2 linked regions of the Prochlorococcus marinus XMU1419 genome follow. The protein of the gene in region 1 binds, or shares a complex with, the protein of each later gene. Links are inferred from orthologs where the notes say so. Each region holds a gene or a part of one and is shown on either strand. Other genes may lie near its edges.

The links.
Region 2: the proteins of tsaD (region 1) and tsaE are in contact, whole or in part, in a crystal structure (PDB 6N9A), measured with the Thermotoga maritima proteins. The link is inferred for Prochlorococcus marinus XMU1419 from one-to-one orthologs. Residues at the interface, in WP_004082750.1 of Thermotoga maritima: Cys10, Asp11, Arg49, His50, Leu82, Gly84, Gly135, Gly136, Glu154, Thr155, Leu156, Asp157, Asp158, Ser159, Glu162, Asp165, Lys166, Arg169, Leu170, Tyr175, Lys213, Thr214, Leu217, Tyr218, Gln221, Arg222, Asn324; in WP_004082108.1 of Thermotoga maritima: Leu37, Gly38, Lys46, Lys57, Val59, Lys60, Ser61, Thr63, Phe64, Thr65, Leu66, Met67, Val69, Pro71, Tyr82, Arg83, Leu84, Asp86, Asp88, Phe89, Asp93, Ile128, Asp130, Glu131, Arg134.

What each region holds. Positions count from the first base shown.
Region 1 is NZ_JAAORO010000001.1:426,984-435,325, reverse strand. What follows is about bases 581-3,556. They hold tsaD (tRNA (adenosine(37)-N6)-threonylcarbamoyltransferase complex transferase subunit TsaD), read right to left. Parts: upstream 2,616-3,556; coding sequence 1,545-2,615; downstream 581-1,544. Other genes in these bases: gmk (guanylate kinase), read right to left, coding at 3,431-3,556; psaJ (photosystem I reaction center subunit IX), read left to right, coding at 3,275-3,409; HA151_RS02460 (Photosystem I reaction center subunit III), read left to right, coding at 2,690-3,244; HA151_RS02470 (high light inducible protein), read right to left, coding at 1,363-1,539; HA151_RS02475 (cation:proton antiporter), read right to left, coding at 581-1,200. Outside these bases: gltX (glutamate--tRNA ligase), read left to right, coding at 1-1; more of HA151_RS02475, read right to left, coding at 4-580; more of gmk, read right to left, coding at 3,557-3,985; HA151_RS02445 (NFACT RNA binding domain-containing protein), read left to right, coding at 4,061-5,761; HA151_RS02440 (hypothetical protein), read left to right, coding at 5,791-6,051; twin-arginine translocase subunit TatC, read left to right, coding at 6,127-6,885; HA151_RS02430 (DUF3067 family protein), read right to left, coding at 6,854-7,171; petC (cytochrome b6-f complex iron-sulfur subunit), read left to right, coding at 7,295-7,831; petA (cytochrome f), read left to right, coding at 7,856-8,342.
Region 2 is NZ_JAAORO010000003.1:490,584-498,871, forward strand. Bases 1,978-4,899 are described here. They hold tsaE (tRNA (adenosine(37)-N6)-threonylcarbamoyltransferase complex ATPase subunit type 1 TsaE), read left to right. Parts: upstream 1,978-3,180; coding sequence 3,181-3,618; downstream 3,619-4,899. Other genes in these bases: ahcY (adenosylhomocysteinase), read right to left, coding at 1,978-3,129; HA151_RS08835 (carbohydrate kinase family protein), read right to left, coding at 3,576-4,574; HA151_RS08840 (alpha/beta fold hydrolase), read left to right, coding at 4,666-4,899. Outside these bases: HA151_RS08810 (rod shape-determining protein), read right to left, coding at 1-547; HA151_RS08815 (single-stranded DNA-binding protein), read left to right, coding at 681-1,052; HA151_RS08820 (DedA family protein), read right to left, coding at 1,049-1,708; more of ahcY, read right to left, coding at 1,711-1,977; more of HA151_RS08840, read left to right, coding at 4,900-5,580; HA151_RS08845 (RpoD/SigA family RNA polymerase sigma factor), read right to left, coding at 5,565-6,566; mgtE (magnesium transporter), read right to left, coding at 6,668-8,074; HA151_RS09385 (CrcB family protein), read right to left, coding at 8,118-8,288. UniProt on the Escherichia coli protein: Required for the formation of a threonylcarbamoyl group on adenosine at position 37 (t(6)A37) in tRNAs that read codons beginning with adenine.

The sequences.
Region 1 (8,342 bases):
AATCTAATTTTTTTGACCTAATTCTAGCCGATTCGCCAAAGGTTTAGCAGTAAGACCTTGGATTCCTACTGTCATTAATATAGTAAGAAACACCAAACCTTGAAGTCGTCCAGCTCCAAGGATGCCAGCCTGTTCTAATCTGATAGAAAAAAGAGAGGCTACCGCTGCAGTAACAATACCTCTTGGGGCTAACCAGGCTAAAAATACTTTTTCTTTTAATCCTAATTCTCTTCCCATTGTTGCTATCCAGATAGAAATAGGACGAACAATTACCATCAACATAAAAACGCAAACAACCCCTCCCCAGCCTAGGGGACTCAATTCACCCCAAGAAACATCAGCGGCCAAGAGAGGGAAAAGAACTGTTATTGCTAATTGTGCTAATTCGCTTATTAGATTATCCAACTTCTCCTTATCTATTACTTCTCTTTTGCCCACAATAAAACCTGCCGCTACAGAAGCAGGTAGACCTGACTCTGGTAGAAAATATTCACAAATTCCATATACAAGAAAAATAAATCCTAGAGTGACTTGAAGCTCTACACCAAATGAGGCTTCATTTTTTATTTTTTTTAAGATTTCTGATAGTAACCATCCTGCACTTAATCCAATTAAAACTCCTCCTCCTAATCTTTGCATCAATGCAATAAATACTTCGTTAATCCCACGTAGGTCTCCTAAAGTTAGTTCTAAAAGTAATAATGCTAGTACTGCACCAATTGGTTCGAGTAATAAACCTTCAGCTTTCAAAACTTCCGAAAGAGGGGAAGCTAATTTTATTTGTTCAACCAAAGGAGAGACAACAGTTGGTCCAGTAGCTAGAACTATGGCACTATAAATTCCTGCAACTTGCCATGAAAGACCAGCCAACCAATGAGAAATAAAAATTCCAGCTGATAATGAAATAAATAGCCTTATCAATGAAATTTTCAAAACAGTATTTCTTATATTCCCCTCAGGCAGTTTTAAATTTAGTCCTCCTTCGAATAGAACTAAACAGACTAAAAGTCCGACAATAGTTTCAAGCCCTTGCCCAAGATCTAAAGGCTCAACCAGTCCTAAACCTGATCTTCCAATAAATAATCCAGAAAGCAATAGAATAACGACACTTGGAAATCCTGTAATAGAAGAAAATAATCGAGCACAAGCACCTGCAAATACTGTTATTCCCCAGAGTAATCCAAGCCTTTCGGGCGTCATATAATCTTTTTAAAAATAAAACTATCGATTAATTTGATTAAATCAATAATCTCATAGCAAGTCCATTAAAGACAATAATTTTTAATTTAATTAATCAACTTAACTAAACAAAATTTTTGTAATTTTTTAGACTGCCTAACAGTTAAGGCAAAGGAACCTTTGTTATGAAAACTGACTAATTAAAGCAAAAATAATAAATATAATACCTATACCGATAGTTGCCATCCTTCCATTCCATATTTCTGCTTGCGGAGTAAAACCTCTTTTCCATAAATTCAGTTCCTTTTTATCAACTAAATTTTTTGTTTCTTTAATCTCAATTTTAGGTTGCTTATTCATTAGAGTCAGAAAGGAGGATTTTCTCCATATAGGGTGTGTGCTTGTTCAATTGATAGTCTTCCTGATACACCTAGTTTAAGAGAACTTAAATGATCCTTAAATTTAATTCTGAACAACGCTGCTGCTCCAATCATCGCTGCATTATCTGTACAAAGATTGAGAGGAGCTAGATGAACTTTAATAGATTTTTTACTTGCTTCATTAATCATCATTTTTCTTAATGTATTATTTGCAGCCACACCACCAACCACAACAATATTATCCAAGCCATGATCAATAGCACATCTTATTGTTCTCTCTACTAATACCTCCGCCACAACTCTCTCAAAACTTGCAGCTATATCAGGAACTGGGACGGTATTTCCATCTAAATTTATTTTCTCAACCAATCTTAATACTGCAGTTTTTAGACCACTAAAAGAAAAATCATATTTAAGAAACCCACCCTTTCTATCTGAAATCCTACATTTTGGTAAATTAAATTTCAAAGGGTCCCCATTTTTAGCAATCTTTTCAATTGCTGGCCCTCCCGGATAACTAAGACCTAATAATCTCCCGACCTTATCAAAGGCTTCTCCAGCAGCATCATCAAAACTCTTTCCAAGTCTTCGCATTATCCTTCTCTCATCAACCTTTATCAATTCTGTATGTCCACCACTAACGAGTAATGTAAGAAAAGATTTTTTTGGATAGTTTTCTGAAAATAGAATAGAAGATAAATGCCCCTCCAAATGATGAATTCCCAAAAATGGCTTGGAATATAACATGCAAAGTGATCTCGCAGTAATAGAACCAACTCTTAAACACCCAACTAATCCGGGGGCTACAGTGGATGCAATATAGTCAATTTCATCAATTTTAATTTTTGATTCTTTTAATGCCTTTTCTAAAACAAAAGGTAATAACTCTAGGTGTTTTCTAGCTGCTAGTTCAGGAACAACTCCCCCCCATTTTGAATGATCTTCAATTTGAGATGCAATGATGTTTGAATGTATTTCAAAAGTATCGCCAAAATTAGAAACTATTGAGACAGATGTCTCATCACAACTTGTTTCAATAGCTAAAACTTTATGCATATTTGAATCAACTTGTTCTATTTTAGTATTAATTTCTTTCTAAACACATTATAAGGAATTAAAGATTGCAACTTATGAAATTCTTTTTCTCAATCATTACATCAGTTTTTCTGTTTCTAGGAATTACTCCAATTGCTCTAGCGGCTAATGGACCGGCATTAAACGCAGACAGAGCAAGCACTGAATTTACAGCTTCAGCCCTCACGTTATGCTCTGAAAACCCTAAATTCATTGAGAGAGCAAGTTCTGCAACAACACAAAAAGACATCGCAAGATTCGAAAGGTACGGGAAAGCATCATGCGGAGATGACGGTCTTCCACATTTAATTATTGGACCTCCACTTGAGCCATGGGGAGCTCTTTTAAATAGAGGTCATGAAGGCGATTTACTTATACCAGGAGTTTTGTTTATTTATATTGCAGGAATAATAGGCTGGTCAGGAAGAGAGTATTTGATTGAATCAAAAAAGACCAAAAATCCTGCAGATCTTGAGATCATTATTGATCTAGACTTGGCTAGAAAATGTCTTGTAAAAGGTGCACAATGGCCTCTACTTGCTAATAAACAAGGCAGGAATGGTGATTTAAGAGAAAAAGATAACAATATTACACTTAACGGTCCTCGTTAATTTTCTTTAAAAAAACTTTCATAAAATCAAATGTTTAAAATTCTAAACACAAAATTTGTTCGATCTGCACCCGTAGTTGCGGCGATCTGGCTTAGCCTTACGGCTGGAATAATTATTGAATTTAATAGGTTTTTCCCAGACTTGTTATTCCATCCAATGAGCTGAGAAAATACATAGATAAAATAATCAAGTTTGTATTAACTTGATTATTTTTTTCGCAGTTTCATCAACATTATGATTTGTAAATGCAAAATCAAATTCATTTGATTCTGAAATTTCATAATTAGCTCTTAAGAGTCTTTTTTTAATTGACTCTTCTTTTTCTGTACCTCTATTTCTTATCCTTCTCTCTAACTCTGCTTTGTCAGGAGGGAGTAAAAAAATTGAAATAGACTCAGGAAACTTTTCTTTGATTTGCTTTGCACCCTCGACTTCAATTTCAAGAAATACGGTGAATCCTTTTTTGATTTTCTCATTTACAGAGGATAAAGGAGTTCCATAGTAGTTTCCAGCGAATTGAGCCCATTCGAGAAAAAGGTTTTGTTCAATCATTTCTTTAAACTTTTTTTTACTCAAAAAGTAATAATTTTCTCCTTCCTTTTCTCCCTCTCTAGGTTCTCTAGTAGTTGCAGATATTGAAAGCCAAATATTTTTATCTTTACCTAATATTTCTTTAACTACAGTTCCTTTTCCCACACCGCTAGGGCCAGTAAGTATAAAGAGTTTTTTTAGATTTTTCATATTAAATTTTTTACAGTAAAATAAAATTCTTGAGAATTAAAAAAAGAAATAATGCAAAAAGGGGTGCCTCAAATAATGGATATTACATCGATTAGATCTGTGTTGCATTATTTATCAACAAATATTTTACCTACAAAGTTTGAAACTGCCCAGCAACCAGAGCCTAATACTATTCAATTATGTTTCAGAGGAGTTGATTCTCAAACTTGGTTAGAGGTTTCATGGAATGGTGACTCTCCCAGAATACTAAAGATAAACAAGCCGGAAAAGATTGGGAGTGAAAGCACACTCTCTAAACAAATAAGATACGGATTAAAATATATGGCTTTAATTTCGATTAATCAAGATGATTTCGAAAGAGTCATAAAATTTGGTTTTGCAAAAAAGCCAGGAGATGAAATTAGTAAGTATTTAATTTTTGAGTTAATGGGAAAACATAGTAATATTTTTTATTTGGATAATAAACATAAAATTATCGCAGTTGGTAAACAAATTAAATCAAATCAATCTAGTTTTAGAACAATTTCAACAGGATCAATTTATTCTGACCCTCCAGTAAATCTTAAAAAACGACCTACAGAAGAGGAGTCTTTTCAATCATGGAAAGATTCAATTTCAACAGTACCTGAGTCTTTGAAATGTTGTTTAATAAATACCTATCAAGGAGTAAGCCCTATCCTTACGAAACAATTAGAGAAATTTAGTAATACTAACGACTCGGAAATAATGGAAAAAAATATTAATTTTATTAGCAATGAAAACTTAAAGGAGATATTTAAAAGTTGGAAAATATGGATAAGTAGATTTAAAAACAAAAACTTTAATTTTTCGATATTTAATAATTATTTTTATTCCGTTTGGTTTTTAGATAAAGAAATTAACTGTGAAAATAAAATTGATTTATGCACCGGTTTAGAAAATTATTATGATCGTCATTTAAAACAAAGGAAACTTGAATTATTAGTAAAGAAAATTGAAGGGATAATTTTCAAACAAGCAAATAATGAGAAAAAAAATTTAAATATTCAATATGATCTCCTATCAAAGTCAGAAAACTACAAAATATATAAAGAAAAAGCTGACAAGATATTCGCAACAAATGAGATCAACAAAAAAGATATTATCAGAGGACAAAAACTATATAAAAAATCAAAAAAACTAAAAAGATCTAGAGAATTAATACAAGAAAGATTAAATATTTACAAAACCAATATAGATAGATTAGATGAATTCAATACACTTCTAGAAAATCTAAATTCTTTGAATCATGAAAAACTAATTGTGAAAATTAAACTATTAGAAGAAATTATAGAAGAAATTTGTAATGAGTTTAAAATTAATATAAAGAGGCAAAGAGAAGATAAGAAAAGTTCATCTAAGATACAATCTGCACCTATGCAAGTTAATACTCCTACTGGATTGAAGCTCCAGATAGGAAGAAATATGAGGCAAAATGATTTAATAAGTTTTAAGTTTTCCAAAAAAGGCGATCTTTGGTTTCACGCGCAGGAATCACCAGGTAGTCATGTAGTTTTAAAGTCTTCTTCTCAAGAAGCATCTGAACAAGATGTTCAAATAGCTGCAGATTTAGCTGCTTTATTTAGTAAGGCAAAAAGGAATATCAAAGTTCCAATTAATTTAGTAAAGATTAAAGAATTGCAAAAAATAAAAAAAGGAGGACCGGGATGCGTTTCCTTTAAAAATGTAGAAATTATTTGGGGAAATCCTACAAGAGGAGAAGATTACATTAAAAAAAATCTTAAAACTGTAATTTAGTTTATAATAAAAAAAATTTTTAAATATAAATGTTTGATTTTCTTTTGGGTACTCATGAATTTTTAGGGAATCATAGTTTTCCAGAATTTATTGTTGGATATCTTTTTGGCGCTGCATTAATAATTGGAGCTCCTACTGTTTTCTTATTACTTGCCTTCGTAAGTGCTTTGATGAAAACAAATGGGAAAATGGGTGGGTATAGAGAATATGAAACTTATGGCGAATCATCATTAAATGATGCCCCTCCTTTTTTATTACCAGATCCAACTAATCCTAAATTGAGCAAATAATAGAATTTATAAAAAATTGGAGTTCGGTGTGGTCAATTTTAAACCTTTTTCTTACAAAATCTTTATCAAAAAATAATGAAAGGTAATGATGTGAGTAAGAATCAATTATCAGATTCAATGACTTTTAGTGATCATTTAGAGGAGCTTCGTCAAAGGATACTTAACTCAATTTACTCAATACTTATTTCAATATTCTTTAGTTTTCTAATCATAAAGCCATTAATATCTTTTTTAGAAATTCCAGCTAGTGATATCCATTTACTACAACTTGCTCCAGGAGAATTTTTATTTGTCGCTATTAAAGTTGCAGGTTACAGCGGATTAATAGTTTCTATGCCATATATTTTTTATCAAATAATACTATTTATTTCTCCTGGTTTAACAAAAAAAGAAAAAAGCCTAATCTTGCCTGCAGTTTTTGGTTCAGGTCTTCTATTTTTCTTGGGATTAATTTTTTCATGGTGGATATTAGTTCCTGCAGCTATAAATTTCTTTATTTCTTTCGGTGCTGATATTGTTGAACCAACTTGGTCTATAGAAAGATATTTTGATTTTGTTCTATTACTAATGTCGAGCACTGCAATAGCTTTTCAATTGCCAGTACTACAATTTATTCTTGGTTCTCTTGGAATAATCACAACAGAAAAAATGATTTCGAATTGGAAGATAGTTGTAATCTCCTCTGCAATCTTATCTGCAGTAATTACCCCTTCAACAGACCCATTGACAATGTCGTTGCTATCTATATCGATTGTGTTTTTATTCTTTGTGGGTACTGGATTAACTTACTTATCAGAAAATCTTAAGTCAAAAACTCTTTCATCTTCTCATTAACATTTAATTGCAAGCTAACAGCTCTTCCTAACCTTGGCTTAGCATTGACTTTCTTTAGCCATTGCCTTACTTCCTCTGAATATCCACATCTATTTAAAATTTCGATTTTATCCGCTATCGATTTTTTGTATTCATCTTCACTTAAAGGAAATGATTCCTGTCCAAGGAATCCCCACATCATTTGAAAATAGACAAAATTTCCTCTTCTAAAGAGCCTAAAATCATATTTTTTCCCCCAGCGATGAATCAAATAATGGATAACTTCATCTACTAGTAATGGGTTCATTTAAATCAATTAATTAAGACTTCCTAAATTTTTACTTTAAATTATTAAAAGTCCTATCTATTTGCAACAGAAATTGAACAATTTGATCCATAATAACTAATAAATAACAGAACCAAGTAGCGAATGACTCAATTAAGTTCCAATGATGTCCCTTCAATGGGTCGAAGGCAATTTATGAATCTTCTTACATTTGGTACTGCAACTGGTGTAGCTTTAGGAGCACTTTACCCCGTAGCAAATTATTTCATGCCCTTAAGAGCAGGTGGTGGTGGTGGTGGAACTTCTGCTAAAGATGAATTAGGGAATCCAATAACTAAGACAGGTTGGTTAGCTACCCATCAAGCAGGTGACAGAAGTCTAGTACAGGGTTTAAAAGGAGATCCAACTTATTTAATAGTTAATGAGGGTGGGGAAATAGGAGAATTTGGTTTAAATGCAATTTGTACCCATTTAGGTTGCGTTGTCCCATGGGATAGTGGTGCCAATAAATTTATATGTCCTTGTCATGGCAGTCAGTACGATACAAATGGGAAGGTAGTCAGAGGGCCTGCTCCTTTATCTTTAGCACTAGCTCATGTCGATATTGATGATGATGATGTATTAGTCAAACAATGGTCAGAAACTGACTTTAGAACAAATGAAAATCCTTGGTGGGCATAAAAAATGAAAGGTCTTAAAAATCAAATCATGAAAAAAACAAGTTTATTTATCTGTACTCTGCTTTTCATTTCGAGCATTGTATTTTATCCTAAAATCACTTTTGCTTATCCATTCTGGGCTCAGCAAAACTACGAATCCCCGAGAGAAGCTACAGGAAAGATAGTCTGTGCAAATTGTCATCTAGCTCAGATGCCTACCATTGCAGAAGTTCCTCAATCTGTTGGTGCAGATAGTGTTTTCAAAGCCGTAGTTAAAATACCCTATAAAAATGACTTAAAGGAGATCGGCGCTGATGGTTCTGAAGTCCCATTGCAAGTTGGTGCTGTTGTAATGCTCCCTGATGGCTTTAAACTTGCTCCACAAGAAAGATGGACCGAGGAAATCAAAGAGGAGACAGAAGGAGTTTATTTCACTAACTACAGTGAAGAGAAAGATAACATCATAATTGTTGGACCTTTACCTGGGGATACCAATAAAGAAATCGTTTTTCCTGTACTTTCCCCTGATCCAT
Region 2 (8,288 bases), on another replicon or contig:
CTATTCGAACAGATTCACTTAATACAGTTCCGCCTAAACTTAATACTGCAACCTCAGTAGTGCCACCACCAATATCAACAATCATAGTTCCAATTGGCTCAGTGACTGGTAATGATGCTCCTATTGCAGCTGCAACGGGTTCATCAATCAAGTGTACTTCTCTAGCTCCTGCTAATCCAGCTTCTCTTACAGCTCTTCTCTCAACACTGGTCACTCCACTTGGAATACCAATAACTATTCTTGGGGCTACTATACCTTTACCCTCATTACATTTTTGAATAAATGTCTTTATCATTTGTTCTGCCGCATCAAAATCTGCTATGACCCCATCTCGTAGTGGTCTTACAGCTCTTATATTGCCAGGTGTTCTTCCTAGCATTAACTTTGCTTCTTTACCAACAGCCAATGGAATCCCTTCTTCTAAATCCATTGCTACTACTGAAGGCTCTTGTAAAACAACTCCCTTACCTGATACGTGTATAAGAGTATTGGCCGTTCCTAAATCTATGCCAATGTCTCTAGAAAATTTAAATCTGTTAAAAATCACAATAAGAATTCTTTTTTCTAAATAATATATCTATTTTTTGTTAAGCTCTCACAATTATCTTGTTTAGTTATGAATAGCACGCAAAACTTTAAGCAAAAACTAAAAAAATGAGTAGTATTAAAAAAAAATAATTATGGAAATTAACACTATTAATCTAGTTGGCAGAGCTGGAAGAGAACCAGACGTAAGATATTTTGAATCTGGTACAATCGTAGCAAATTTCACTATTGCAGTTAACAGAAGAAGTCGAGATGAGGAGCCAGACTGGTTTAATTTAGAAATATGGGGCAAACAAGCTCAAATAGCAGCAGATTATGTTAAAAAAGGATCTTTAATTGGCATTACAGGAAGTTTTAAAATTGACAGTTGGAAAGATAAAAATACTGGGGAAGATAGATACAAACCTGTAGTTAGAGTTGATAGATTGAACTTACTAGGCTCTCGAAAAGATTCTGAAAATAACCAATATACAAGTAGCAGTAATTCTAGTGAAATTCCTTTTTAGGCTTTATTTCTCTTAATAATTCTAATAAGTAACTTTATGAAAAAATATAAAAAAATTAAAACTAATATTGGCTTAACCACATATTTAATTTGATCCAAATAAGTTTCAATAACTGGATAATTTTCACCAAATAAATAACCGGCATAAGTTAGAATTACAACCCATATTAGGCTACCGAATGTAGTCCAAATCAAAAATTTTCTTAATGGCATAAGTTCTATTCCAGCAGGAACAGAAATTAAAGTTCTTATGCCTGGCACTAATCGACCCCAAAAAACTAAAGAGACCCCGTATTTTTCAAACCACCTTTTACTTTTAGCCAAATCATTCGAGGAAATTCCTAAATATTTCCCCTTTTTATCTAAAAAATTTGAAAGTTTTTTTTCATTTACTAATCTGCCTAAGTAATACCAAGGTAAAGATCCCAAGAGCGTTCCAAATAAGCCCCAGAAAACTAAAATAAAAAAATTTAATTTTTGTTGATAAACGAAAAACCCTCCTAATGGCATTATTATTTCCGACGGAATTGGGGGTATTACATTTTCTAAAAACATAGCCAAACAAATAGTAAGGTATGCAATTGTTGCATTTTTTTCGACAGCCAAACTTATAAAGTCAGGAATTGAAGTGAGAAAATTTTCCGGGATTAGATTCAAACTTAATATCTATACAATTCTGGTTTATAAGGTCCATCAACTGAAACGTTAATATAATCAGCCTGTTTTTTAGTTAACTTTGTTAGTTTTGCACCAATTTTATCTAAATGTAATCTAGCTACCATTTCATCTAAATGTTTTGGTAAAACATAGACCTCCTTAGCATATTGATCTGACTTATTGAAAAGTTCAATTTGAGCTAATACTTGATTAGTGAAAGAATTACTCATAACAAAACTTGGATGACCAGTAGCACAACCCAAGTTAACTAATCTACCTTCGGCTAAAAGAATAATTTTGTTTCCGCTCGGTAAAGTTATGTGATCAACCTGCGGCTTAATATTTTCCCAAGAATATTTTTTTAATGAAGCTACATCGATTTCATTATCAAAATGGCCGATATTACAAACTATGGCTTCGTCCTTCATCTTGACAAGATTTTCATGGGTAATTACCTGATAATTACCAGTGGCAGTAACAAATATGTCTATATCTTCGACAACATCATCTAACCTAACTACGCTATAACCTTCCATTGCCGCTTGTAGCGCGCAAATTGGATCAACTTCAGCAACTTTTACAATGGCACCAAGTCCTCTTAATGACTGAGCTGAGCCTTTACCTACATCACCAAATCCCATTACTAACGCAACTTTGCCCGCAATCATTACATCAGTCGCTCGCTTAATGCTATCAACTAAAGATTCCCGACAGCCATATAAATTGTCAAATTTGCTTTTTGTTACTGAATCATTAACATTTATAGCTGGAAATGGTAAAGCGTTTTGCTTTTGAAGTTGATAAAGTCTAGCAACACCAGTAGTAGTTTCTTCAGTAACACCAATAATTTTACTTTTGATTCTGGAATAGAAGCTGCCATCAATTTGCAACTTAGACTTAATAGAATTGAATAAAGCAATTTCTTCTTCATTATTAGGATTATCTAAAACAGACAAATCTTTTTCTGCTTTACTACCAAGTATCAATAGGCCTGTTGCATCACCTCCATCATCAAGAATCATATTTGGAGAATCTGAACCCCAATCAAGTATGTAGTGGGTGTACTGCCAATATTCATCAAGAGTCTCACCTTTCTTTGCATATACCGGAATCCCTTGATCAGCAATAGCTGCAGCCGCATGATCTTGGGTTGAAAAAATATTGCATGAAGCCCATTTAACTTGTGCGCCAAGATCAACAAGAGTTTCTATTAGTACAGCTGTCTGAATTGTCATATGTAAACTTCCAGCTATTTTTGCACCTTTGAGTGGCTTTTCGTTCTTGTATTTATCTCTGAGTGCCATTAATCCTGGCATCTCTGTTTCAGCGATTTTAATTTCTTTACGTCCAAAATTTGATAATGAAATATCAGAGATTACGAAACTAGGAACCGTTGTTTTAATTGAATTTGCGATAACCATATCTTGTAAATACCTTTTCTACTAAACTATATATGATTTTTGGGTAATTTTGTGTTTGTTGAGAACTTAAAAGAGACTTTAAATTTAGGGGAAAAACTCTCACAAAAATTAAATCCACAATCAATTGTTTTATTAAAGGGTCCAATTGGAGCAGGCAAAACTTCATTTGTACAAGGTATTGCCAGAGGTTTATCTATCTCTGAGGATATTACAAGCCCTACTTTTGCTTTATCGCATCACTATAGTTCGGGAAAAATTCCACTAATTCACCTTGATTTATACAGACTAGAACATAGTTCTTCAGCCAAAGAAGTTTTCTTTTCTGAAGAAGAAGAGGCATTACAAAGCGAAGCTATATTAGTTGTTGAATGGCCAGAATTAATAGAACCACTTATTAAAGATTTCTGGAAAATAGAAATTAGTTACGCTAAAAATTTCGGAAGACACTATGAAATAAGAGATCCTAAAAATTTTTTAACCTTTTCATAATCTGGTTGTTGCTCGATTGCACCTTCACCAAGACAAGTTAATAGTCCACAAACACTTGCGAAATTAACACAGTCTTGGATTGCTAATTCATTTAAAGGATAACCAGAAGAAATTAATTTTGAAATTAATCCAGCTAGAAAGGCGTCACCAGCACCAGTAGTATCGACAATTTTTTGTGAATCAGGAGTTTCTGTAGTGCCCTGAAATCCATTTATAAACCATTCAACAGGATTTTTTCCATCAGTTATTATTACATCTGGTCTTTCTGACATTTGTTGAGATATAAGCATTGAATTTTCGTTCTTAAAAAACAAAGTAGCTTCTTCCTTAGCAAGTTTTAAAACATGAGCATGATTTAAAAAATTTTTAATTAAATTCACTCGCGCTGTATTACTAATTTCTGATGAAAAATCCGAATAATCCCAAAAGACCTCTCTCCAATTTAAATCGATAATTACCTTAACTTCATATTTATTAGCAAGTTCAATAAGAAAAAAAATAGTCTCAGCAGAAACTTTAGATGAAATTATATTGGTTCCTGTAACTAAATATTTTGTTTCTAGAAATAATTTCTCCAAATTTGGAAGTTGATTTTCGATTAAGTTCTTACTAAGAGCTTCATCAGCAAAGTATGAATTAGATTTTGCTTCAAATCCTGAAAAAAAACGATCTCCAAATTGATCTCGATCGACATTAACGATCCGAGTAGAAGCATCATTATCCAATTGTAAAAAATCTGAGTTAACCTCCAATTCTTTAAATTGCTTAATAAATTTTTTTCCATAATCATCTTTTCCTAAACGTCCAATAAATGTAGAATCTATTTCTAATTTTTTTAATGCACAAGAAACATTAGCCGGTGCGCCACCCAAAAAATCTGTATATCCTTGATTTGACTTATTACGGATCCTGTCTATTAAAGCCTCTCCAATACATACAACTTTATTCTTTTCCATAAGATGAAACCCTTTTTTCTTATCTAAGAATAATTAATCAATAACAAATATTTTTTTTTTGAATTAAAGTTTAATTAATATCTTATTCGCAGTGTATTTTAATAAATCTGAAATTTGGAAATGGAAAAATTGGGACATTTCATGGTCTTTATCAAAAAAATCTTCTGACGAAAATAACATTACTATTTTATTAGTACATGGATTTGGAGCATCTAAGAAACATTGGAGACACAATCAAAATTTTCTTGGACAATTTTTTAATTGCTACGCAATTGACCTCATAGGATTCGGAGAAAGCAGTCAGCCCATTGCCCTATTAAATTACGAAGCTTATAAACAAAATTCAATTAAATATTCATTTGATTTATGGAGTAATCAAATTACAAAATTTTGTTCAGAGATAATAAAATCTCCCGTTTACTTAGTAGGAAACTCAATTGGAGGGGTTATTTCATTAAAAGCTGCTGAAATTCTCAAAAATAATTGTAAAGGTGTCATTTTGATTGATTGTGCTCAAAGAACTATGGATGATAAACGCTTGAAAAAAGGTGATATTTTAATGAATTTACTCAGGCCTGTATTAAAAACAGTCGTCAGACAAAGGTTAATTAGTAATACACTGTTTACGAGAGCAGCTAATCCAAAAGTTATAAAAAAAATCCTTGAACAAGCTTACCCCTCCGGAAAAAATATTGATGAAGAATTAATTGAAATACTTTATAAACCCGCTAAACGGGAAAACTCTAAAGAAGCATTTCGTGGATTTATCAACCTATTTGATGACTATCTTGCTACAGACCTTTTTGATAAAATTAATATTCCAATACAACTAATTTGGGGAGAGAAAGATCCCTGGGAATCTTTGAGCGAAGCAAAAGCTTGGAAGAAAAACTATGAAAATATCACAAGGTTAGATGTAATTAAGGGTGCTGGTCATTGTCCCCACGATGAAGAACCTGAACAAACGAATAAATTAATCTGTGAATTTATTCAAGAAACGAAATAGGCCTCTACATTATCACTAAGCCTTCTCAAACCTCTTAATCCATCTCTTTCAAGGTTTCTTACACGATCCCTACTTATTCCAAGTACCCTTCCTATACCTGTAAGAGACATTGGCTCATCACCATCCATACCGTATCTCATTCTTAAAACCCTGCATTGCAAATCTGGAAGTTGATGCAAAAGAGAATGAAGATCACCTCTCATGCAATCCATCTCTATTTGTTCATCTGGTAAATCCTCTCCTCCTGCCAATAAATCTAATAAAACAGTGTCTTCACCATCACCAACTTTTGTCTCAAGACTTACTGGCTGTCCAGCTTTGCACATTAAATCTTTAACATCATCTTCTGGAAGTTCTACATATTTAGCAAGTTCACTTACGGTTGGAGTTCTAGACATTTCTTGACTCAACTCTCTTTGACCTTTTTTCAACTTGTTCAACATTTCAGTGATGTGAATTGGAAGCCTTATAGCCCTACTTTTTTCAGCAATTGCTCTAGTGATTCCCTGTCTAATCCACCAATAGGCGTATGTAGAAAATTTATAGCCTCTAGCTGGATCAAATTTTTCAACCCCTCTAACCAACCCTATTGTTCCCTCCTGAATTAAGTCTAATAATTCCATATTTCTTTTAGTATATTTTTTTGCAACACTTACTACTAATCTCAAATTAGCTGCAACCATTCTTTCTTTAGCACGCTGTCCAGCTCTCAGCCTTTTCTTTATTTGGGAGGAAGAAAGATTTAGTTTTTTTGCTAATTCATCAATGTTTGGCTTATCACCAGTTAATTCAATTATTTCAAGTTCTGCCCTTTCTACTTGAACGTATTCTTGAACTTGTCTACCAAGAGTAATTTCTTGTTCATGAGATAGTAATGGAACTCTTCCAATATCTCTTAAATATGAACGAACTAGATCTACATCATTGCTAGCTTTTAAATTTGAAATTGATGCTAATTTATTCTCGCTTATTGTTTCAGTAGACATGAAATAAGGATGATGTTTTGTAAACAATACCATTAAGAATTGTAAAGTTAAACAAAAAAATCCACATTTTCACAAAAATGAGAATAAATACCTAGTTAAATCTATATAAATTTCGAAGCTAATAGCCATTTTGCAGTACTTAAATAAATAAATACACCTGCTATGTCAGTTACTGTTGTTATAAAGGGAGATGACATTAAAGCTGGGTCCAATCTCATTTTGTCAAATAACAAAGGAAGAATAGCTCCAGTGGTAGCTGCCAATGTAGTTATAGAAATAAGACTTATGCCCACGGCAGCTGCTATTAAAGGCCCCTCTCCTTGCCACCAAGCAAAAGGAAGCACAACTAGCATCATCAAGATTCCTAAAAGAGCGCCTGTTATTGACTCTCTAACTACTGCCTTAATGGCACCAAGAGACTTTAATTTTTGAGTACTTAAACCTCTAATTACAACAGTCGAGCTTTGAGCACCAACATTTCCCCCAGTACCTATTAGCAATGGAATAAATGCAGCTAGTAAAACTATTTCTTTTAATATTTGATCATTCATTGCAATAACTTTTGTAGTTAAACCATTTGCAAGAACTAAAATTAATAACCAAAGAATTCGTCGTCGAGTTATCGTGAATAAACTACTTTGAAAATAATCATCCTCATCACTAGGCTGTATAGCACCCGCTGCATAAATATCTCGAGTTGCTTCCTGTTCCATGACATCAATTAAATCATCAACAGTTACTATTCCGACAAGTCTTTTTTCTTTATCAACAACTGGAAGGGCTAAAAAATCATATCTTTGTATTGCTCGTGCGACTTCTTCTTGATTAGTATTGGTTGAAATATTAACTACATCTTTTGTCATTACATCTCCTATAGGTTTGGCAGGATCAGCTGTCACAAGGTCTCTAAGAGAAAGAATTCCTGTTAAATGTCTTTCTTTATCCGTTACATATAAGCTATAAATAGTTTCTGTAAATGGAGCTCTTTTTCTCACCAAAGATAGAGCTTCAGCCGCTGTTTGCATCTCTTTAAGATCTATAAATTCAGTAGTCATTAATCTTCCAGCAGTTTCTGGCTCATATCCAAGTAATTCAGCTGTTACTTTTCTTTCACCAGGACTAAGTGCAGATAAAAATTTTCGTACAACTTTTGCAGGTAACTCATCAAAAAGTTGCACCCTATCGTCAGGTGACATTTTTTCTACAATTTCTAGAACTTCTCCCGAACGAAGTCTGTCTAATAAAGTTTGCTGAACTATTGGATCTAAATATTCATAAACTTCAATTGCCTCATTTTTCTTTAACAATCGGAATGCCAATGCTTGCAGTATTAATGGAAGACTTCCAATAGCATCAGCAATATCGACAGGCTGGGAAGGCTCAAGAAGTAACTTTGCTTCATCATAATTTCCTGCTACTAGTAATTCTTCAAGTTGAATAGTAATTTTTTCTCTATTACTTATTTCTGAAGAAAAGGATCTAATCGATTCAAGTCTACTCTCATTCATTGATATAATTCCTAGTCAAGGTCTTAACAACATTATAAGAAATCTAAGTAATTTTTCTACTGATCCAAAACCCACAAATCATTATAAATAAATTAGTGATGATTATTAAATTAAAAAATATTATGAATTTTATCCATTCTCCTTGATGAAGAATTTCATATAAAAGAAATACGAATCCAGTGAAAGAAGTAAAACAAGAAAAAAAACCAGTTAA